One region of the Pseudomonas sp. EA_35y_Pfl2_R111 genome, then DNA from elsewhere that is predicted to be linked to it. Evidence: predicted binding sites of a transcription regulator. Region 1 holds the regulator's gene; each other region holds the start of a gene.

Region 1 (5,338 bases):
AATCGTCGGGTCGCCGGTGGTGTCGAACTGACCGCCGCGCTGGATTATCAGGTGCCTGCTGCACCGGCTCGCCAGCCCAACCCGGCGCTGGAAGCCGAGTTGCGCAAGACCCAGGCAAAAATCGCCACGGCCCAGGCCGAGCTGACCACCCGCACCCAGGTAGATGCCGGCAAGGACCGCCAGCTGTTTGGCGCTGCCGACAGCATGCCGGCCGACAGTTTGGCTGCCGTGATGCGTAAATCGCAGGCGGCGCCTGCTGCGGCCACCGATCAGCGCGCGCTGGATGCCATGCGTTTTGAACTGCACGGTCTGCGCGAATTGATTGAAGTGCAGCTGGGTTCGATTGCCTGGGGCCAATTGCAGACCCGCCGCCCGCAGCAGGCCAATCTGTGGCGTCGCCTGCAACGCATGGGGCTGTCGGCCGAATTGTCGAAGGCGCTGCTGGAGCGTGTCAGCGGCGTGACCGAACCTCGTCAGGCGTGGCGCATGTTGCTCGCGCACCTGGCTCATGCAATCAAAACGCCGAAGCAGGAACCGATGGATGAGGGCGGTGTGATCGCCTTGGTGGGCCCGGCCGGCATGGGCAAGACCACCACCCTGGCCAAGCTGGCCGCGCGTTACGTGCTCAAATACGGCGCGCAGCATATTGCCCTGGTCAGCCTGGACAGTTACCGCATTGGTGCCCAAGAGCAACTCAAGACCCTAGGGCGCATTCTCAACGTCCCGGTAACCCTGGTCGACCCCGGTCAGTCATTGACCCAGGCCCTGGCCCCATTAGCACGCAAGCGCGTGGTGCTGATTGATACTGCCGGCTTACCAGCCAATGATCCGGCGCTGCGCATGCAACTGGAAACGCTGGCCAGTCGTGGTGTCAACGCTAAAAATTATCTGGTGATGGCCGCTACCAGCCAGAGCCAAGTGCTGAAAGCCGCCTACCATAGTTATAAGCGCTGCGGCTTGTCTGGCTGCATTCTGACCAAAGCGGATGAGGCGACGAGTCTGGGCGAGGTTTTAGGACTGGCTATTAGCCAGCGTCTACCGGTAGCCTATCTTACTGATGGGCCACGCATTCCCGATGATTTGCAAGTTCCGCGCAGTCATCAATTGGTTAGTCGGGCCGTGGGGCTGCAGGCCAATCAAGATCCAAGCGAGGATACGATGGCGGAGATGTTTGCCGGCCTTTACCAGCAACCCGCACGACGCGTCAGTTAAGCGCCATGCTGTTGGAACTAAACCGCGCTTAGCCGGCCAAGTGGCTCCAGTCGAAGTTAGACAAGGTGTGTAGAAATATGGGTATGCATCCCGTTCAGGTGATTGCGGTGACCGGCGGCAAAGGTGGCGTCGGTAAGACCAATGTGTCGGTGAACCTGGCATTGGCCCTGGCTGACCTTGGCCGCCGGGTGATGCTGATGGACGCCGACTTGGGCTTGGCCAACGTCGATGTGCTGCTTGGTCTGAGCGCCAAACGCACCCTGGAAGACGTTATCAGTGGTGAATGTGAGCTGCGCGATGTGCTGCTTCAGGGCCCCGGTGGCGTTCGTATCGTGCCGGCAGCGTCTGGCATTCAAAGCATGGTGCAGCTGTCGCCCATGCAGCATGCTGGGCTGATCCAGGCGTTCAGCGATATCAGTGACAACCTCGATGTGCTGATCATCGACACCGCCGCGGGTATCGGTGATGGCGTGGTCAGCTTCGTGCGCGCCGCTCAGGAAGTATTGGTGGTGGTGTGTGATGAGCCAACGTCGATTACCGACGCCTATGCGCTGATCAAACTGCTCAACCGCGATCACGGCATGAACCGTTTCCGGGTATTGGCCAACATGGCTCATAGCCCGCAGGAAGGTCGTAACCTCTTTGCTAAGCTGACTAAAGTCACTGACCGCTTTCTCGACGTTGCCCTGCAGTACGTAGGTGCAGTTCCTTATGACGAGTCAGTGCGCAAGGCCGTGCAGAAACAGCGCGCGGTTTATGAAGCCTTCCCGCGTTCGAAGTGCGCGCTGGCGTTCAAGGCGATAGCCCAAAAAGTCGATGCCTGGCCATTACCGGCCAATCCGCGTGGTCATTTGGAGTTTTTCGTTGAGCGTCTGGTGCAGCAACCGACCGCAGACACGGCCATATGACAGCAGCTTCTGGACTTCGTATGTATAGCAAGGCGCAGGCGCAGGACTCCCAACATCAATTGATCGAGCGCTACGCGCCCTTGGTCAAACGCATCGCCTATCACCTGTTGGCGCGCTTGCCGGCCAATGTGCAGGTCGACGACTTGATCCAGGCCGGGATGATCGGCTTGCTCGAAGCGTCAAAAAAATACGACTCCAGTAAAGGCGCCAGTTTTGAGACCTTCGCCGGTATTCGCATTCGCGGCTCCATGCTGGATGAGGTGCGTAAAGGCGACTGGGCCCCACGCTCAGTGCATCGCAATAGCCGTATGGTCAGCGACGCGATTAGAAAAATTGAGGCCAGAACCGGCAGAGACGCTAAAGATCAAGAGGTTGCGGCCGAACTCCAATTGAGTCTCGAGGATTACTACGGCATTCTTGGCGACACTTTAGGCAGCCGCCTATTCAGTTTCGACGACCTGTTGCAGGACGGCGAGCACGGTGGGCTGGGTGAAGACGCTGGCAGCAACCACCTCGAACCTTCTCGTGATCTGGAAGATGAACGCTTTCAGGCGGCCCTGGCAGATGCCATTGCCAACCTGCCGGAGCGCGAGCGCCTAGTGTTAGCGCTATATTACGATGAAGAATTGAATCTTAAAGAGATCGGTGAGGTGTTGGGGGTTAGCGAATCACGTGTAAGCCAACTACACAGTCAGTGTGCCGCTCGTTTACGCGCTCGTTTGGGCGAGTGGCGCGCACATTGAGTTGTACTCGCTAATGCTAGGCCGGTTTCACGATTAAAAGCGCACACAGGGTGCTGGGTGCGTTTGGGACTGTACGGAGGTCGACTTGGACAAGAACATGAAAATCCTCATCGTTGATGACTTTTCAACGATGCGACGGATCATCAAGAACCTCCTGCGTGACTTGGGGTTCACCAACACCGCAGAAGCCGATGATGGCGTTACCGCGCTGCCCATGCTGCAGAGCGGCAGTTTCGATTTCTTGGTGACGGACTGGAACATGCCCGGCATGACGGGTATCGACCTGCTGCGCGCCGTGCGTGCGGATGAGCGCCTGAAAACCCTGCCGGTGCTGATGGTAACCGCTGAAGCTAAGCGCGATCAGATCATCGAAGCAGCCCAGGCTGGGGTTAACGGTTATGTAGTCAAACCGTTCACTGCCCAGGTACTGAAAGAGAAGATTGAAAAAATCTTCGAACGCGTCAACGGCTGATGTCTGCCATGAGGTTGCTATGGAACATAACGATTCCGCTCAGGGTGATCTTGAGTCGTCCCTGAAGCACAACGCTCGCCAACTGGTAGATAGCCTGGAACAAGGCAACTTTGGTGAAGCGGTACAGCTAATACATGAGCTCAATAAAGCGCGTGATCGTGGCCTGTACCACGAAGTCGGCAAGCTGACCCGTGAGCTGCACAACGCCATTGTCAACTTCCAGCTCGACCCCCGTGTGCCACATGCCACAGAGGTCTCGCAAATCACCGATGCCACCGAACGCCTGAATTACGTCGTGACGATGACCGAGAAAGCGGCCAATCGCACCATGGACTTAGTCGAGCAGAGCGCACCACTGGTCAATGACCTCAGCGATGAGGCGCAGAGTTTGAGCGCTGATTGGGGGCGCTTTATGCGCCGCGAGATGAGCGCCGATGGCTTTCGTGAATTGGCCAAGCGTGTTGAGTTGTTTCTCGCGCGCAGCGAGCGTGACGGCGCCAAGATATCGGGTCACCTCAACGATATTCTCCTGGCTCAGGACTATCAGGATCTGACCGGGCAGGTGATCAAGCGCGTAACCCAGTTGGTGACCGAAGTGGAAAGCAATCTGCTGAAACTGGTGCTGATGGCCAGCCAGGTAGACCAGTTCGCTGGCATTGAGCACAACCATGAGTTGCTCCGCGCCGAACAAGAAAAACAAAAAGAGCCTTCCCGTGGTGAAGGTCCGCAGATTCATGCCGATAAGCGTGAAGACGTCGCATCCAATCAGGATGATGTCGACGACCTGCTTTCCAGCCTGGGATTTTAGGAGCACGTCTTATGAGCTTCGGCGCCGATGAAGAAATCCTCCAGGACTTCCTGGTAGAGGCCGGCGAGATTCTTGAACTACTGTCCGAGCAGCTGGTAGAGCTGGAAAGCCGCCCGGACGACATGAATCTGCTCAACGCTATTTTTCGCGGGTTTCATACCGTCAAAGGTGGTGCCGGTTTTCTCCAGCTCAATGAGCTGGTGGAATGCTGCCATATCGCAGAAAACGTCTTCGACATCCTGCGTAAGGGTGAACGGCGCGTCGACTCCGCGTTGATGGATGTGGTGCTGGAAGCACTGGATGCCGTTAATAGCATGTTTACTGAGGTGCGTGAGCGTACCGATCTGACCCCTGCCACACCTGAGCTGCTGGCCGCTCTGGCGCGCCTGGCTGAGCCGGCAGGTGCTGAGGAGGCTGCGCCTGCTGAAGCGCACGCTGAGCCTGACCCCGAGGTTGAACAGCCTACTGGCGATATCACTGACAGTGAATTCGAGCAACTGCTGGGCGCCCTGGATGAGGCTCCGGCGCAAGCTCCCAGCGCTGCCCGCAGTGATGAGATTACCGATGATGAATTCGAGTCCCTGCTTGACCAGCTGCATGGAAAAGGCCAGTTCGTAGCGCCAGACGTGGCTGCGACACCTGCCGCGTCTGTTGCTGCTGCGCCAGTGGCAACAGCAGCTGCCGGCGATGAAATCACCGATGATGAGTTTGAGTCGCTGCTCGATCAGTTGCATGGCAAAGGCCAGTTTGTGCCACCTGCTGTGGCGGCGCCTGCAGCACCAGCGGCCAAGGCTGAATCAGCTGCCGCGCCGAGCGGTGATATCACCGACGATGAGTTCGAAGCACTGCTTGATCAGCTGCACGGCAAAGGCAAATTTGTCGAGCCTGAGGCGATCAAGCCCGTGGCGCCAGCACCTGCCGCTAAACCGGCGGAACCAGCCAAGGCCGCCCCTAAACCCGCGGCAAAACCTGCTGCCAAGGTAGAACCGGCCAAGGCACCTGCTGCCGCCCCGGCAGCTGAAAAGGCTGCCCCGCCCAGCGAAGCGGAAACCACTGTGCGGGTCGATACTGCGCGGCTGGATGAAATCATGAATATGGTCGGCGAGCTGGTGCTGGTGCGGAACCGCCTGGTGCGCCTGGGCGCCAGTAGTGGCGATGAGGCCATGTCCAAGGCGGTATCCAACCTGGATGTGGT
Region 2 (5,338 bases), on a different contig from region 1:
CAAAGCCGCGCAGGCTGGCGGGTTTCGATTGGCCGATACCGCGGTAGTCCAGGGTCAGGGTGCTGTAGCCGCGTTGCGCGGCGTATTCGGCAAAACGTCGATAGAAGCCCTGCGGCACGCCGGTGGCGCCGGCAATCACTAGCTGCGCGATCGGCTCCGGCGCGTGGTACAGCGTGGCGGTGAGCGGATAACCGTCGAGTGCCGGCAGCTGCACGCTTTCGCTAAGGATGGCTGGGGTGTTCATGGGCGGACTCCTCCCGGAAACTGTTCGCGGGTCAGGTTGAACAGGGCAGTGGCTGCGCGCTTGAGCGGCTCGCTGCTGCCGGCCACGCGGGCTTGCAGCAGCCCGCCTTCATACAGCGCGACAAACAGTGCGGCGAGGTTATCCGCCTGCTCGCTGGGGTAACCGTAGGCATGCAGTTGTGCGCTTAGCGCCTGGCGCACGGCAGTAAAACTGCGCTGCAAGGCGGCGCGAATTTCCAGATCTTCCGGGCCACTTTCCAAGGCGACGGTGGCTAGCGGGCAGCCACGTTCGAACTGACTGTTCTCCAACTGTTGCAGTGCGCCTTGCAACCAGTTGTGCAGCGCCTTGAGCGGGTCCGACTGCTGGGCAAAAAGCTGGCTGAACAGGCTGTCGATATGCTGGCTGATATGGTCGATAGCTGCCACCGCTAGCTCGCTCTTACCGCCAGGGAAGTGGTGATAGAGGCTGCCCTTGGGCGCGCCGGCAATTTCCAGCAGCTCACTCAGGCCAACGCCATGCAGCCCCTTGCGTTGCAAGGCATCGGCCATGGCGTGAATCAGTTTGTCGCGGGTCGAGATCTTTTTCATGAGCAAATATATAGACCGGTCGGTCTATTTTGCCAAGCAGTTTGTGCCGCTATTCGAATTGTTGATGAAGGATTATCGATAAGCGGACAAAAACTTTGGTTGCTCCTCTCAAGAAAGCGCCAGCGCCGCCGCTAAGTTGAGATGGCCGTCAATCCCAGCAGGGGGCGGTAAGGGAGTTGCATTCGCCAAAGGGTCCATAAATGGCGCTGACGCTTAACACCAACGTTTCATCGCTTAGCATTCAGCGCAGCCTGAATGAGACTACGCGTGCGTTGGAAACGTCGATGCAGCGCCTCTCCACCGGCTATCGCATCAACAGTGCCAAGGATGATGCTGCTGGTATGCAGATTGCCAATCGCATGAGTAGCGAGATCAGCGGAATGCGGATCGCTGTTCGCAACGCTAATGATGGTATCTCCCTGGCCCAGACCGCCGAGGGGGCTTTGCAACAATCCACTCTTATTCTGCAGCGCATGCGCGATTTGGCACTGCAGGCCGCCAACGGCTCCAACTCGATTAATGAGCGCAGTGCGCTGCAGCAGGAAGTTTTGCAGTTGCAGCAGGAGCTGGGTCGGATTGCCGAAACTACGAGCTTTGCCGGGCGCAAGTTGCTGGATGGCAGCTATGGCTCAAGCGCATTACAGGTCGGGGCCAATGCGTTTGAAACGATTGCTGTCAGCCTCGGCAATTTTGGAGTCAAGCGTATTGGGGTTAACTCGCGCGATCTGGTCAATGGCACCACCGGCGTGCTGGCGGCTGATCAGTTGGGTGGGCTGCTGGCGCAAAACGGCGCGATTCCTGATAACGACGTGAGTGGCGAATTAACTGTTTATGGTCGTGCCACAACCCGCTTTGCGGTCGAGGGGTCGGCCAAGTCGGTAGCCAGCAGTATCAACAAACGTTCCGAAACCACCGGCGTTACAGCGGACGCCCGCACGCTTGTGCAGTTGAGTTTCAGTGAGGACGACACCTACAGTTTTGAACTATACGGTTCTAACACCGAGGCTGTAAGTATTCGCGGCAAGCTGGAAAACGGCGATCTGGGTTTACTCGCTGAAGCCATCAATGCTGAAAAAGGCACAACAGGCATCAGTGCGCGCATTGAAGATGGCAAGTTGTGGTTGGTCAGTGAGGCGGGCGACGACATTGTTCTTGAGGATTTTCTGTCGGAGGAAAATGGCACCGCAGTGATCCAGGCGTTCGATTACAGCGGTGAGGATGAGCTGACGAGTGCTGTGGCGACGCTTGATGATGATTCATCCGCCAGGGCCATTGGCGTGGTGCGCATGAGCAGCAATAACGCGTTCAGTACCGAGGTGGACGGCGTCACTGTCGATGGTAGTACGGCGCGAAACTTCAGCCTTCTGGAGAGCGTGAATGATATCGACTTGCTCAGCGATATCGATGCACAGCTGGCAATAGGTGTGATCGACGGAGCGCTGAGCCTGATCGATGGTGCTCGCGCTGAGCTGGGGGCAATACAGAATCGTCTCGAATACACCATCGCTAGCCTGGAGAATAGCGCTGAGAACCTCAGTGCAGCACGAAGCCGTATCAGAGATACCGACTACGCCGCTGAGGTTTCGGAGTTGGTGCGCAGACAAATTCTGCAGCAGGCCGCAACGGCTATGCTGGCGCAGGCCAACCAGCGGCCGCAGGCCATTCTGACGCTGTTACAGGGCTTGTGACGGCGGGGTAATTCTTGCCGCACGCTTTTCCGCTACCATCTGCTTCTCTTTCGCATGCGATAAGGATTTCCCCATGTCCATCTCCACGCTGATTTTCCTGGCGGTTGTCGCCGCGCTGATCTTTTACGTGATTAGTATCTACAACCAGCTGGTCACCCTGCGTAACCGCTTTCAGAACGCCTTTGCGCAGATCGAGGTGCAGCTCAAACGCCGCTATGACCTGATCCCCAATCTGGTGGAAACCGCCAAGGGCTATATGGCTCATGAGCGCGAAACCCTGGAGGCGGTGATTGCCGCGCGTAACAACGCGGTCACTGGGCTCAAAGCCGCTGCGGCGCAGCCTGGCAATGCCCAGAGCATGGCGCAGTTGGGTGGGGCGGAAGGGTTGCTGAACAGCGCATTGGGTCGTCTGAACGTCACGCTTGAGGCCTACCCGGACCTCAAGGCCTCGGCGAATATGCAGCAGGTCAGTGAAGAGTTAAGCAGCACCGAGAATAAGGTGGCGTTTGCTCGTCAGGCCTTCAACGATGCGGTGATGGCCTACAACACCTACAAACAGGCGTTCCCGCCAGTATTGCTGGCCGCTAGTTTCGGCCACGCTCAGAATGCCAGCCTGCTGGAGTTCGCCGACAGCGCAGCGATTCAGGAAGCGCCGAAGGTGTCGTTCTAAGTTAAGGGCTCGGCACGATGAATTTCTTCGAGCAACAGGATCGCGCCCGGCGTAATAGCGGGCGTTTGCTGATTCTGATGGTGCTGGCGGTGTTTAGTCTGATCACCCTGACCAGTCTGGTGCTGGGGTTGGTCTGGCAGCTCTTTGGCCAGAGCCACGCGTCGATGTGGGTGGCCAGTGAGGCGCCGAACAGCGTATTGCCCAGTTGGCCACTGGTAGGTTGTGTGGCGCTGGCGGTGATCGGCGTGGTGCTGTTGGGCAGCCTGTACAAACAGCTGCAGCTGAGCCGTGGTGGTCAGGCGATTGCCGAGCGTTTGGGTGGGCGCTTGATCAACCTGTCGCCACAGAACCTCGAAGAGCGCCGGCTGCTCAATGTGGTGGAGGAAATGGCTTTGGCCTCGGGCACCTCGGTGCCGCCGGTGTATGTGCTCGATGATGCCGGGATCAACGCCTTTGCCGCCGGCCTGACGCCACAGGATGCGGTGATCGGGATTACCCGTGGGGCGATCTGCCAGCTCAGCCGCGATGAGTTGCAGGGCGTGATCGCCCATGAGTTCAGCCATATCTTCCACGGCGATATGCGCCTCAATACGCGCCTGGTCTCGGTGCTGCACGGCATTCTGCTGCTGGGGCTGATTGGCGGCTTTTTGCTGCGCAGCAGCGGGCGCGGTAGCCGTTCCAGTCGCGACAACTCGGTGGCGATTGTGCTCGCCATCGGCGTTACGCTGTGGGTGCTGGGCTATGCCGGGACTTTTTTCGGCAACCTGATCAAGGCTGCCGTAAGCCGACAGCGCGAGTTTCTCGCCGACGCTTCGGCGGTGCAGTACACGCGTAATCCGGAGAGCATTGCTGGCGCCTTGAAGAAGATCGGCGGCAACCTGTATGGCTCACAACTGCAGGCCGGGCATGCCGCCGAGTTCAGCCATATGTACTTTGCTGCCGGCGTCCGTCAGGCGCTGGACGGCATGCTGGCTACCCACCCGCCATTGGACCAACGCATTCGCCGCATCACCCCAAGCTGGGATGGCAGTTACCCGAATGTGGCGGAGCTTAGCGTGGCAACGCCTGCTGCAGCAGCCAGCGATTCGGCCGTTAACCTGTATGACCTGAGCGCGTTTGTCCCAGGCTTGAGCCCCGCCTCAGCGAGTGAGGCAATTGACGCCATTGGCGATCCGCAGGCGCCACATTTGCTGGCCGCACGCAGCACTCTGGCGCATCTGGATATTGCCCTGAGCGAGGCGGCGCACTGCTGCAGTGGCGCTCAGGCGCTGCTCTACGGCTTGTTGCTTGACCCCGTCGAGACGCAGGCCGCGCAGCAATTACAGCTGCTGCAACCACGTATCGCTGCCGAGGTTGCCGCGCAGCTCGCACTGTTGCGCGAGCCGCTGCGCCAGTTGGCGCCTGGGATGCGCTTGTCTCTTTTGGATCTGGCCATGCCGGCCCTCAAGCAATTGGCGACCGATCAGTTTGCCGCGCTCAAGGCCAATTTGGCTCTGCTGATTCGCGCCGATGGCCGGGTCGCGCTGCTGGAATGGACGCTGCTACGCATCGTCGAGCGCAATGTCGAAGGCGTGCGGGCGCAAACCAGTCGCTATCAGCTGCGGGAACTGGCCGCTGAAACCCGCGTGGTGCTATCGCTGCTGGCCCGCGCCGGCGGGGTGGATGAGCCTGCCGCGCAGTCAGCCTTCGAGCATGCCGGTAGCGAGCTGGCGTTTCCGCTCGAACAATTGCTGCCGGCCAGCGCCAGTAATTTAGCGGCGCTTGAACCAGCACTGCGGCGCCTGAGTCTGCTCTGGCCGTTGCAGAAACCGCAGCTGCTTAAAGCCATGGCGCGTTGCATCGAGCATGACGGTCGGATCAGCGCCGAGGAGGCCGAGTTGATGCGTGCGGTGGCGGATATTCTCGACTGCCCGATGCCGCCATTGCTGAGCCAGGGCTAACCGTTCGGCGGCCGATGGCTTGACCCGTCGCGGCAATCGGCGGACTGTTAAGCGCGTCGGCGGGCCGCGTTTGCCCATCCGGCCTGTGCAATCTGAGACGCGTCTAGCCATAAGAAATGCTGTACGGCCTTGTGCCCCTTGCTACTGCCTCCTGACCTCAATCGTCACGCCGGCGCGTACCCGGCAAGGAGCATCCTGTGACTATTTTC
Region 3 (5,338 bases), 690 kb from region 1:
TTGGTCTGTTCGGCGATCGAGCGGATCACTTCGAGTACCGAACCGATCTTCTCGCTGCTGTTGGCCAGGCCCTCGACCTCCTGCATGGCCACGTTCATTTCATTGGCCAGCAGTTCGATGGTTGAAGTGGTCTTGCCAATTACGCTCATACCTTCGCTGCTGGCTTGGTCGGCGGTGCGTGCTGCCTCTGCGGCCTGGGCGGCGTTGTGTGCAACATCTTGCGCGGTGGCGCTCATTTCCTGGAATGCGGTGGCGACCTGATCGACTTCGCGGTATTGCTGCTGCATGCCGTTGCTGGTTTGGCTGGCGATCAGTGCGGACTGATCGGCCGTGCTCCGGGCGTCCTGCACGCTGCGCTTAACGTCAGCGATGATCGGCTGCAGCTTGTCGAGGAAGCGATTGAACCAACTGGCCAGTTCGCCCAGTTCATCCTGTTTGGCATATTCCAGGCGACGGGTGAGGTCGCCTTCGCCGCTGGCGATATTTTTCAGCATCGCCGCTACACCGAGAATTGGCCGAGTGACACCCAGCGCGGTTAGCCAGATCAGCAGAATACCCACCACGCCGGCAGCTAACCCCAGGCCTAAAGACACGGCGGTGCTGCGTGTGCCCATTTCATCCATTTGCGCCTCAAGGCGAGCGGCCGGGGCCAGCAGAACCTTTTCTGGCACCTCCATTAACACGCCCCAGGGTTGTGACTCGGGGATAGGCAGCAGCGGCTGCAGTACTTGCAGCGCCCCTTCATGGTGCAGAGTTTCCGGTCGATTGCTTGCAACCAAACTGAGTATTTCTCGATGTTGGTCGGTGTAGGCTTTTTCCAGCTTTCCGCCTAGCAGGCTGCTGTCGCGGCTATGGCCGGCGAGCAAGCCCGCCGGGCTGATGATGCTGACATGACCAGCGCCGTCGAACAGGCCTTGATGTGCGCTGGTACTCAGCTCCTGCAGGCTGGTCAGGCTGATATCCACGCCGAGTACGCCGATCACTTTGCCGCCTTGTTCCAGCGGGAAGGCGATGCTCGTCATCAGGGTTTTTACCCCGTCGGCATCATCGATATAGGGGTCGAGCAGGCACACCTTCTTTTGCTGCAACGGGCAGCTGTACCAGGCGTTATAGGGCGCACCGCTGATACCCGGAGTGGTGTCGTTGAGGTTCTCTTCGGTCATGGCCTCGGAACTCAGCTCGCCATCATCGCCCTGTGACCAGTAGATAGAAAAACGACCTTTGTCATTGCTACCGAGATTTTCCTGATCGGCAAACAGGTCATCCTTGCCGTCCAGCGCGTTGGGTTCGAATGCAACATAAATGCCCAGCAAACTGCGGTTGGCTTCCAATGCACTGCGTACCTGACGAGTCAGGTCTTCACGCAGGTCAAAGGCATCGAGAAAGCGTTTTTCGGCCTGTTCACGAATAAACAATACCTGCGTGGCCGCACCGCGCCCGTACTGATAGGCGTCCATAAAATAGCGCTGGATCTGCAACGCCTGAGATTCGCCGCGCGCCGACATACGCAACTGCGCGGACTCCTGCAGCATGGTCGAGCTGGCCTGCTTGACCAGGCTGGCGCTGCGTGAGGCCTGAATGACCGAGGCCGAAACCAGCACGGCAACAATAGCCAGCAAGCACAGGCCTGCCAGTAGGGTGATCTTCAACTGGATGGAAAGTCGGCTGAACAGCATTTTCAGGACCTTTTTATGACTGAGGCTTAGAGCGCCTATCGGCGCTTAGGGGCATTTCTTTAAGTTTCAGGTTAAGTAAAGCAGAGCGAATCGCAGGCCAGTAGGGCCCTTAAAGTCGCAGGGTGATCGAAATTAGCAACACCTTGTACAGAATAAATTACGGGTGTTTTGACAGGTCAGTCAGCATTGTGCAGAGTACGCGCCCTTCGCCGAACCGGCGCAGCATCCAGAGAAGGTCGAGACCCTTCGCGGACCTCTTTAAATTGCGGGAGTAAATCGATGAACGCAGTCGTTGCGGCAGTGGGGATCATGCTGATTCTCAGCTTGTGCCGTGTGCATGTGGTGGTAGCTTTGATCGTCGGCGCCTTGGCCGGTGGTCTGCTCGGCGGGCTGGGGATCGAAGGCTCGCTGGCGGCTTTCAATAAAGGCCTGGGCGGCGGCGCGACAGTGGCGTTGTCCTATGCCTTGCTCGGTGCCTTTGCCGTGGCAATTGCAAAATCCGGCCTGGCCCACGCCCTGGCGGACAAGGCGCTGGCAATGGTCGGCAAGCAGGACGCCAAAGGCGCAGGGTTGCTAAAGTGGCTGCTGATCGCGCTGTTGCTGGCGGTGGCTATTTCCTCGCAGAACATCCTGCCGATTCATATCGCCTTTATCCCGCTCCTAGTGCCGCCACTGCTGTATGTACTGAGTAAGCTGCAGCTCGACCGTCGCCTGATCGCTTGCGTGCTGACCTTCGGCCTGATTACGCCTTATATGTTTTTGCCGGTGGGTTTTGGCGGGATTTTCCTCAATGACATTTTGTTGGCCAATGTCGCCAGCGGCGGCGTCGATACCCAAGGCTTGGACGTGACCAAGGCTATGGCGATTCCAGCACTGGGCATGCTGTTCGGCTTGCTGGTGGCGGTGCTGTTCAGCTACCGCAAAAAGCGTGTGTACGACCTGAGCAAGATTGAGCAGGCCGAGCGCGTGGATGTTGCCTACAACCCGTTGAGCTTGCTGGTAGCGGGCGTGGCGATCGTCGCGGCGTTTGTCGTGCAGCTGTGGCTGGACTCGATGATCATCGGCGCATTGGTCGGTTTCATCATTTTCTCGGTGTCCGGCGTCGTGCGCTGGAAAGAGGCCGATGGCCTGTTTACCGAAGGCATGAAAATGATGGCGATGATCGGCTTTATCATGATCGCCGCCGCCGGTTTTGCTGAAGTGATGAAAGCTACCGGTGAGGTAAAAAGCCTGGTTGACAGCTCCGCCGAGCTGATCGGTCACGACAAGGCGCTGGGCGCGCTGTTGATGCTGCTGGTCGGTCTACTGGTCACCATGGGCATTGGCTCATCGTTCTCCACTGTGCCGATCATCGCGGCAATCTTTGTACCGCTGGGCCTGCAACTGGGCTTCAGCCCGCTGGCCATTCTGTGCATCGTCGGCACTGCCGGCGCGCTGGGGGATGCCGGCTCGCCAGCCTCCGATTCGACTCTCGGTCCAACCGCCGGGCTTAACGTCGATGGCCAGCACAACCATATCTGGGACAGCGTGGTACCGACCTTCCTGCACTACAACCTGCCCCTGTTGGTATTCGGTTGGGCAGCAGCTATGGTGATTTGATCGGGTTAGGGGTCGTCTGAAGCGCTACAGCTCTAGGTGACTCAACCTTTCAGCGGGGCTACCGATATACCGGTAGCCCCGTTTTTATTCCGCTGTATCGCTTAGCAAGGACTTGCCCGATGCGTCTTACATTAAAAGCAAAAGTAGTGCTTCTGGCGCTGGTTCCGGTGGTGCTGTTTGCCCTGGTACTCAGTGGCGCCGCCGCCAAGGTGCTGCAAAATCTGGCAGCCCAGGAAGTCAACGAAACCCGCGAGCGCCTGCTGCAGGAGAGCCGTAACGAGCTGCAGCATTACGTACAAATTGCCCTGGGTTCGGTGCAGTCGCTGTATGACGGTGCCGCGCAAGGCGATATGGCCAGCCGCGAACAAGCCGTCGCCATCCTGTCGAAAATAAAATTCGGCAAGGACGGTTACTTCTTCGGCCACGACTCCAATGTGGTGCGCCTGTTCCGCGGCGACAGCCCGGTGGATGTGGGCAAGAGCCTGGCCGATCGCCGCGATCCGAATGGTGTGTACATCAATCGTGAACTGGTGAATGTCGCCAAGAACAACAGTTACTACGTTAATTACAGTTCGCCACTGCCGAGCAATGATGCGGTGCTGGTACCGAAAATGGCCTACAGCTACTACCTGCCGAAGTGGGATATGGCTTTGGGCACGGCAATCAACCTTGACGGTGTCGAGGCGCAAATTGCCCAGGTACAGGTTGAGATCGACGAGCGCATCAGCACCATCATCACCAGCATCATGGTGATTGCTGCCGTGTTGCTGGTGGTGTTTGGCATCGTTGGTGTGGTGCTGAGCAACACCTTCCTGCGCCCGCTGCAGCAGATCAAGGACAACCTCGATGACATCGCGGCCGGTGAAGGTGACCTGACGCGCCGCCTGCCAATCAATGGCGACGATGAGCTTGGGCAACTGGCGGGCTCGTTCAACCGCTTTGTCGAAAAGATCCACGGCCTAGTACGACAGATCGTCGACATGACCGGCCAGCTGACCGAGCTGGTTGGCCAGGTATCGGCCCAGACGCAGCGTTCCGAAGAAGCCATGGAGCGTCAGCGCCATGAGACCGATCAGGTGGCAACTGCCATCAATGAAATGTCCGCTGCCGCCCATGAAGTCGCGCAAAGCGCTCAAGGCGCAGCAGAAGCGGCGCAGAAGACCGACACCGAAGGCCAGGCCGCGAAGAAGGTGGTCGATGGCAGCATCGAGCGCATCCATACCCTGGTGCAGGACATCCGCGACAGCGGCGTATCCCTTGACACCCTGCAGAAGGACGTCTCGTCGATTGTCAGCGTGCTCGACGTGATTCGCTCAATCGCCGAGCAGACCAATCTGCTGGCTCTTAACGCCGCCATTGAGGCCGCGCGAGCCGGTGAAGCAGGGCGCGGCTTTGCCGTGGTGGCCGATGAAGTGCGCGCGCTGGCCAGTCGTACGCAGCAGAGCACTCAGGAAATTCAGGGCATGATCGACCGCCTGCAGAAGGGTACTCAGGATGCCGTGACATCGATGCGCCGCTCCAGCGATGCTGGTGATGTCACCAGCGAGCAGGCCAATCTGGCCGGTACCTCGCTGGATGCCATTGCACAATTGATCGGCACCATCAACGCAATGAACGCGCAGATCGCCAGCGCCGCGGAGGAGCAAACCGCCGTGGCCGAAGAGATCAACCGCAGCGTGCACAAGATTGCCGTGGCGGTGGACAGCGTGGCCGACGAAACCCAGCAGGGCGCACAGACCGCGCGCAACCTAGCTGGGCTGGGCGAACGCCTGGGCGCACTGGTGCGCCAGTTCCGCATCTAGCGCCTGACGCTGCAACATCTAAAGGGAAGCCAGGCTTCCCTTTTTATTTTCCCGTAGGAGCGGGCCAGGCCCGCGACAATCGTTTCGCGGGCATGGGCTAGGCGCCCCCGCCGCTCCTACAGAAATAACCCTCCGGCAGATAACCGCAGCAGCTTAAAAACCGTAGCGCTATATCCAATAAATATGTAGCACTGTGGTATGCAGGAGTTTCTTGGACTAGCGTGCATAAATCGCCGGGCCCGCTTGAAGTTTAAGCAGCGG
Region 4 (5,338 bases), on a different contig from region 1:
AATAGCCTGAAATTTGATCAAAATTATTCGCAAGAGCACTTGTCAATTTAGTGTCATCTAGCTTGAGCTTGCCATCTTTTTCGGTGGTGATGCCCAGATCAGCTAGAGCGCGAATGCCATCATCGCCGGTCATCTTAACCATCTCATTGCGTAAGCCGGACAGCACATTACGGACAGATGAATCCCCCAAAAGGGGACCAGTAACCGGCTTCTTACCTTCGCCAAGGCTGACAACCCCTGTCAGCTGAGAAGTCGCGCTGATCAAGGTGTTATATGCTTCAACAAATTTTTGCAGGTTGGCCTTGGCACCCGCCTTATCGACGCCGACACTCACGTTGATAGTTTTACCATCAAGCAACTCAGCTGAACTCTGGGTCGATACAAGATCAAGTGTGACGCCCTCTAAGGCATCTTCAATGCGGTTAGTGTCACGCACTAACTGGAGACCATCAATAGTCACTTTGGAGGATTTCGCTTTCGTGATAACGCCTGCAGCTCCTGTATCAGAACTAGGCGAAACAAAGGCCTCGGCATTATCCGGATCAACAACCGGAACAAATGCTTGGGATGTCAGCGTATTGATACCAGTAACCGTACCGTCTTCGATTGCTTCAACTTGAATATCGTTTCCAGCGCCCGTCTTGCTGGAACTCAACACAAGGCGTGAACCAGAGGCGTCGGTGATGATAGTGGCGCTGACGCCACTGTCCTTACCTGCTTCATTGATAGCATCACGCATGCCCGCCAGCGTGTTGTTCTCGGCGGTTATATCAACGCTGAAATTATTGCTGGTGGTTGAAATATTCAGCTTGCCGCTGTTGAAGGTTGCACTATTTCCACCCGCAACTGACTGCAGCGCAACCTTACTGCTAGTCGCCAACTGCTGTACTTGAACGTTATAGCTTCCCGCAGGGGCAGTAGTTGCAGCGGTGGCCTTGAGCACACTGGTGTTGGAAGAACTTGCTGTACGTGATTCAAACAAGGACGTTTTATTAAGCGCATCAACCGACGATTTGAATGCATTCAGCGCACCGGTCAAGGTACCCAGTGCGGAAATTCGTGTAGTAGTTGCTTTTTCAAGACGATCAAGTTGGGAAGTTTTGGGCGCGCGCTCAGAATCGACTAACGCCTTTACGATGCTGTCGATGTCGATCCCTGAACCGATACCTGTGATACCTACCATGATGCACCTCGTCAAAAACTCGACTGTTTACGCCTCGTGAGCATAAACAATCAAAAGCCATGCCAAGCCTGTGGCTAAGCTTCAGCCTTAAACAGCAGGCTGCGAACCTCCGAGAGATTTTCAGCCAGCTGCAGCGCTTCTTCTGACGGAATCTGTCGAATTACATCGCCAGAGCCAGAGTCAGTGACTTTCACAACAACTCGACCACTGCCCTCTTCAAGCGAAAAATTTAGGTCACGGCGAACCGTCTGAACAAAGTCTTGGATGGTCGCTACAGCAGCTTCAACATCCTCCCTGGATGCTTGAGGGGAAGATGCAGTGCTAACAGATTGATCTGCAACAGTATCTTGAGCAACTCTCTGCTCAAGAGCGCCCTCTACGGCACTACCCGACGTAGCACTTTGAGTCCGCTCTACCTTAGTAGGTACAGCAGTTGGGGAATTTTGAACTGAACCAATGTCCATCACTTTATCCTCACAATGAGGGAACGGGGGGAAGAGCCATGCCCTCCCCCCCGTAGTCTAGCGCTTCAACCCTTAGCCGAGCAGACTGAGAACAGCCTGCGGCAACTGGTTGGCCTGGGCCAAGATCGCAGTACCGGCCTGCTGCAAGATCTGATTTTTGGTCAGTTCCGAAGTTTCAGCAGCATAGTCGGTGTCACGAATCCGGCTGCGAGCAGCGGAAGCATTCTCTCCAATGTTTTGCAAGTTGGAGATGGTGTTCTCGAAGCGGTTCTGCACCGCACCGAGTTGAGCACGCTGACTGTCGATGTTGGAGATCGCAGAGCTGATGATACCCAAGGCGTTCTGCGCACCAATCGCCGTACCGATATCAATCGAGTCCACCGCTTCTAGCACGCTGAACTTGCTCGCAGCCTGATTACCACCGTCGATAGTGTCGAAATTCTCCACCTCGAAGGCATCTGGCGACTCGAAACGTACCTGGCCTACAACAGTAGCGCCATCAGTGCCGTCACCGGTCATAGCGGCTGCAGTACCGATAGTATCACTAGCATCATCGGAGTCGTCGATGCCGTTGTCGCCATTGAAGGACAGCGTCTGGAGTTCAGCCGCTACCGCAGCGTCCGAAGAATCAGTAGCAGTGTATTCGTCGATCGCGATGTTGTCGCCACGCTCGCTCACCATCTCCAATGCGCCGTTGTTCAGCACCCGGGCACTGATACCGGTACGGCCAGTTTCCTTATTGATCGCATCGGCCAAACCGGAGAGATCACCCCAATCAGTAATACTGGCCGAGATCTGCACAGCGTCGCCTTCTTTGGCGTTATTGGAACCATAGAGATTGAAGCTGATGGTGCCGGACGTATCGGTGTTGGTAAACTTGCCATCCGCGTCCTGCTGCAAGCGCACAGATGTACGCGCAGTCGAGGTTACACCAGTGGAATCCGCTGTACGATTCACAGCATTAGAGAGGTCACGCGCCGAGCTGCCATCAACCAAAGCAACCGAGGCTTCGCCCAGTTTGCCCTTGATGGTCAGGCCATCGGTGGTGGCCGGCGACGAGGCATAACCTACGTCGGTGGAGGTGATGTCGGCGAAGCCGGTCACGACGCTAGCGGCGATACCGCTTTGCGCATCGGTTTCACTGGATACACTGCTGTTAAAGCGGTTTGCACCAATGCGCGAAGCAGAAGCCGCGCCGACCGAAACACTGATGGTCTCGAAGGCGTTAGCGCCGACCTGGAAGCTTTGCGAACCAAAGGTACCGTCGAGAATCTTACGGCCACCGAAGCTGGTGGTTTCTGCAATACGGTTCAGCTCTTGCTGCAGCTGCGACACTTCACCTTGCAGAGCCGCACGTTCGCTGGCGCCGTTAGAGCCGTTGGCCGACTGCAGGGACAGGTCACGCATACGCTGCAGAATGCCGGTGGACTGCTGCAACGCACCTTCAGCGGTTTGCGCCAGGGAGATGCCGTCGTTGGAGTTACGTACCGCAACGTTAAGGCCGTTGATCTGGCTGGTCAGACGGTTGGAAATCTGCAGACCAGCCGCATCGTCTTTAGCGCTATTGATACGGAAGCCAGTGGAAAGGCGTTGCAGGGACGTATCCAGGCCTTTGGCCGAACTGCCCAAGTTACGCTGAGTGTTCAGCGACGCTACGTTTGTGTTGACTGTAAGGGCCATGGTATTTGCCTCCAAAGGACCGCTAAGTTTGCCTGAGCTCGCGAGCTTCGGGGCTGTTTGCTCAGACACCCTATTAAGTTCGCATTCGATCTTTGTATCGGCGCTGCCCGGAGCAACTTTAGGCAGCTTCAGCAAGAAAAATTTGAGATTTTTTTTTGCTGACCGATCAGGCAGTTACACAAGTCATGGAAGTCATGTTGAAAAATTGACGCTCGACTTTCGATCGACCTGAAGCACTGCCTAAGCTTCTATCGGCAGCGTCAGTGGATAGTTGAGGATTTTCTGTGCGCCTATAGAAGAAGGCACGGAGGGGTAAAGCAGGTCGTGTAAACGTCAGAACTTTCAATGAAAAGTCAATACAGGAAGCGCAGAGCACTCGCCCCCTGTATTGGCGTAACGACTACTGAAGCAGGCTGAGCACGGCCTGAGGCAGCTGGTTGGCCTGGGCCAGAATTGCAGTACCGGCTTGCTGTAGGATCTGATTCTTGGTCAGTTCCGAAGTTTCAGCAGCGTAATCGGTATCACGAATCCGGCTACGGGCAGCCGAGGCATTCTCCCCAATGTTCTGCAGGTTGGAGATGGTGTTCTCGAAGCGGTTTTGCACTGCACCGAGCTGAGCACGCTGACTGTCAATATTAGAGATGGCAGCGCTGATGATACCCAATGCGTTCTGCGCCCCCACATAACTGCTGACATCCACCTGATCGACCGACTCCAGCAAGCTGTAAACATCGGCCGACTGAATACCACTATCAATGGTGTCGAAATTTTCGACTTTAAACGCATCCGGCGACTCGAAACGCACTTGGCCAACCGCAACTGCACCGTTTGTCCCATTACCAGTCAAAGTTGCGGCAACGCCGACAGTATCACTGGCATCAGCAGCATCATCGATGCTGTTATCGCCATTGAACGCCATATTCTGCATTTCAGCGGCAATGGTGTTACCTGTAGAGCCCTCTGCGGTGTAATTGTCGATAGCGATATTGTCGCCACGTTCGTTGACCATCTCTAAGGAGCCATTGATCAACACTTTGGCGCTAATACCGGTACGTCCGGTTTCCTTATTGATTGCATCAGCGAGACCGGACAGATCTCCCCAATCGGAAATCGTAGCGGAGATTGCTACCCCGTCGCCTACCTTGCTGTCGTTGGAGCCGTAGAGGGTAAAGCTGATTGTGCCGGAAATATCGGTGTTGCTAAAGCCGCCACTGGCATCTTGCTGCAAACGCACTGAGGTGCGCGCACTGGAGCTAACACCCGTAGAGTCGGTTGCACGGTTAACCGCGGTGGATAATTCACGCGCAGAACTACCGTCGACCAAGCCGATCGAAGCCTCGCCCAATTTGCCCTTAATAGTCAGGCCGGCGGAAGTCGCAGGCGAAGATGCATAGCCAACATCGGTAGATGTAAGGTCGGCGAAACCGGTAATTGAGCTTGCTGCAATACCGCTCTGTGCCGCGGTATCACTAGCAACGCTGCTATTGAAGCGACTGGCCCCAATGCGCGAAGCATTAGCCGCCCCCACCGATACGCTGATGGTTTCAAAGGCGTTGGCACCCACTTGGAAACTCTGCGAACCGAAAGAACCGTCAAGAATCTTACGACCGCCGAAGCTAGTAGTTTCGGCAATACGATTCAGCTCTTGCTGCAGCTGCGACACCTCGCCTTGCAGAGCGGCACGCTCACTAGCACCATTGGAGCCGTTAGCCGACTGCAGGGCCAGGTCACGCATACGCTGCAAAATACCGGTGGACTGCTGCAAGGCACCTTCAGCGGTCTGCGCCAGAGAGATGCCGTCATTGGAGTTTCGTACCGCTACAGCCAGGCCCTGAATTTGGCTGGTCAGGCGGTTAGAGATTTGCAGACCGGCCGCATCATCCTTGGCGCTGTTGATGCGCAAGCCGGTAGAAAGACGTTGCAAGGACGTGTCCAAGCCCTTGGACGATGAATTCAGGTTCCGCTGAGTATTCAGCGACGCCACGTTGGTGTTGACTGTCAGTGCCATGGT

Evidence for each region. Region 1 encodes FliA, which starts transcription of late flagellar genes. Its sites were predicted from a motif close to CTAAAGTTTNNNNNNNNNNNGCCGNTAA; they were not measured.
Region 2: a site for FliA is predicted at 939-966, ahead of AACY25_RS14995 (flagellin N-terminal helical domain-containing protein). Genes of this name have one in related genera too.
Region 3: a site for FliA is predicted at 3,316-3,343, ahead of AACY25_RS09295 (methyl-accepting chemotaxis protein). Genes of this name have one in related genera too.
Region 4: a site for FliA is predicted at 3,422-3,449, ahead of AACY25_RS02385 (flagellin). Genes of this name have one in related genera too.

The regions. Positions count from the first base shown of each region.
Region 1 covers NZ_CAXAOM010000002.1:838,092-843,429, reverse strand. Annotated here, with positions in the region: gene flhF (flagellar biosynthesis protein FlhF) at 1-1,212, shown strand, start outside; gene fleN (flagellar synthesis regulator FleN) at 1,290-2,120, shown strand; gene fliA (RNA polymerase sigma factor FliA) at 2,117-2,863, shown strand; gene AACY25_RS12540 (chemotaxis response regulator CheY) at 2,961-3,335, shown strand; gene AACY25_RS12535 (protein phosphatase CheZ) at 3,355-4,143, shown strand; gene AACY25_RS12530 (chemotaxis protein CheA) at 4,155-5,338, shown strand, end outside.
Region 2 covers NZ_CAXAOM010000003.1:434,304-439,641, forward strand. Annotated here, with positions in the region: gene AACY25_RS14985 (alpha/beta hydrolase family protein) at 1-244, opposite strand, end outside; gene AACY25_RS14990 (TetR/AcrR family transcriptional regulator) at 241-831, opposite strand; gene AACY25_RS14995 (flagellin N-terminal helical domain-containing protein) at 1,032-2,519, shown strand; gene AACY25_RS15000 (LemA family protein) at 2,593-3,189, shown strand; gene AACY25_RS15005 (M48 family metallopeptidase) at 3,207-5,129, shown strand; gene AACY25_RS15010 (hypothetical protein) at 5,327-5,338, shown strand, end outside.
Region 3 covers NZ_CAXAOM010000002.1:149,833-155,170, reverse strand. Annotated here, with positions in the region: partial or broken gene AACY25_RS20970 (methyl-accepting chemotaxis protein) at 1-44, opposite strand, end outside; partial or broken gene AACY25_RS20965 (PDC sensor domain-containing protein) at 390-1,457, opposite strand; gene AACY25_RS09300 (Na+/H+ antiporter family protein) at 1,956-3,275, shown strand; gene AACY25_RS09295 (methyl-accepting chemotaxis protein) at 3,395-5,077, shown strand.
Region 4 covers NZ_CAXAOM010000001.1:452,709-458,046, forward strand. Annotated here, with positions in the region: gene fliD (flagellar filament capping protein FliD) at 1-1,183, opposite strand, end outside; gene AACY25_RS02380 (flagellar protein FlaG) at 1,258-1,647, opposite strand; gene AACY25_RS02385 (flagellin) at 1,720-3,327, opposite strand; gene AACY25_RS02390 (flagellin) at 3,728-5,335, opposite strand.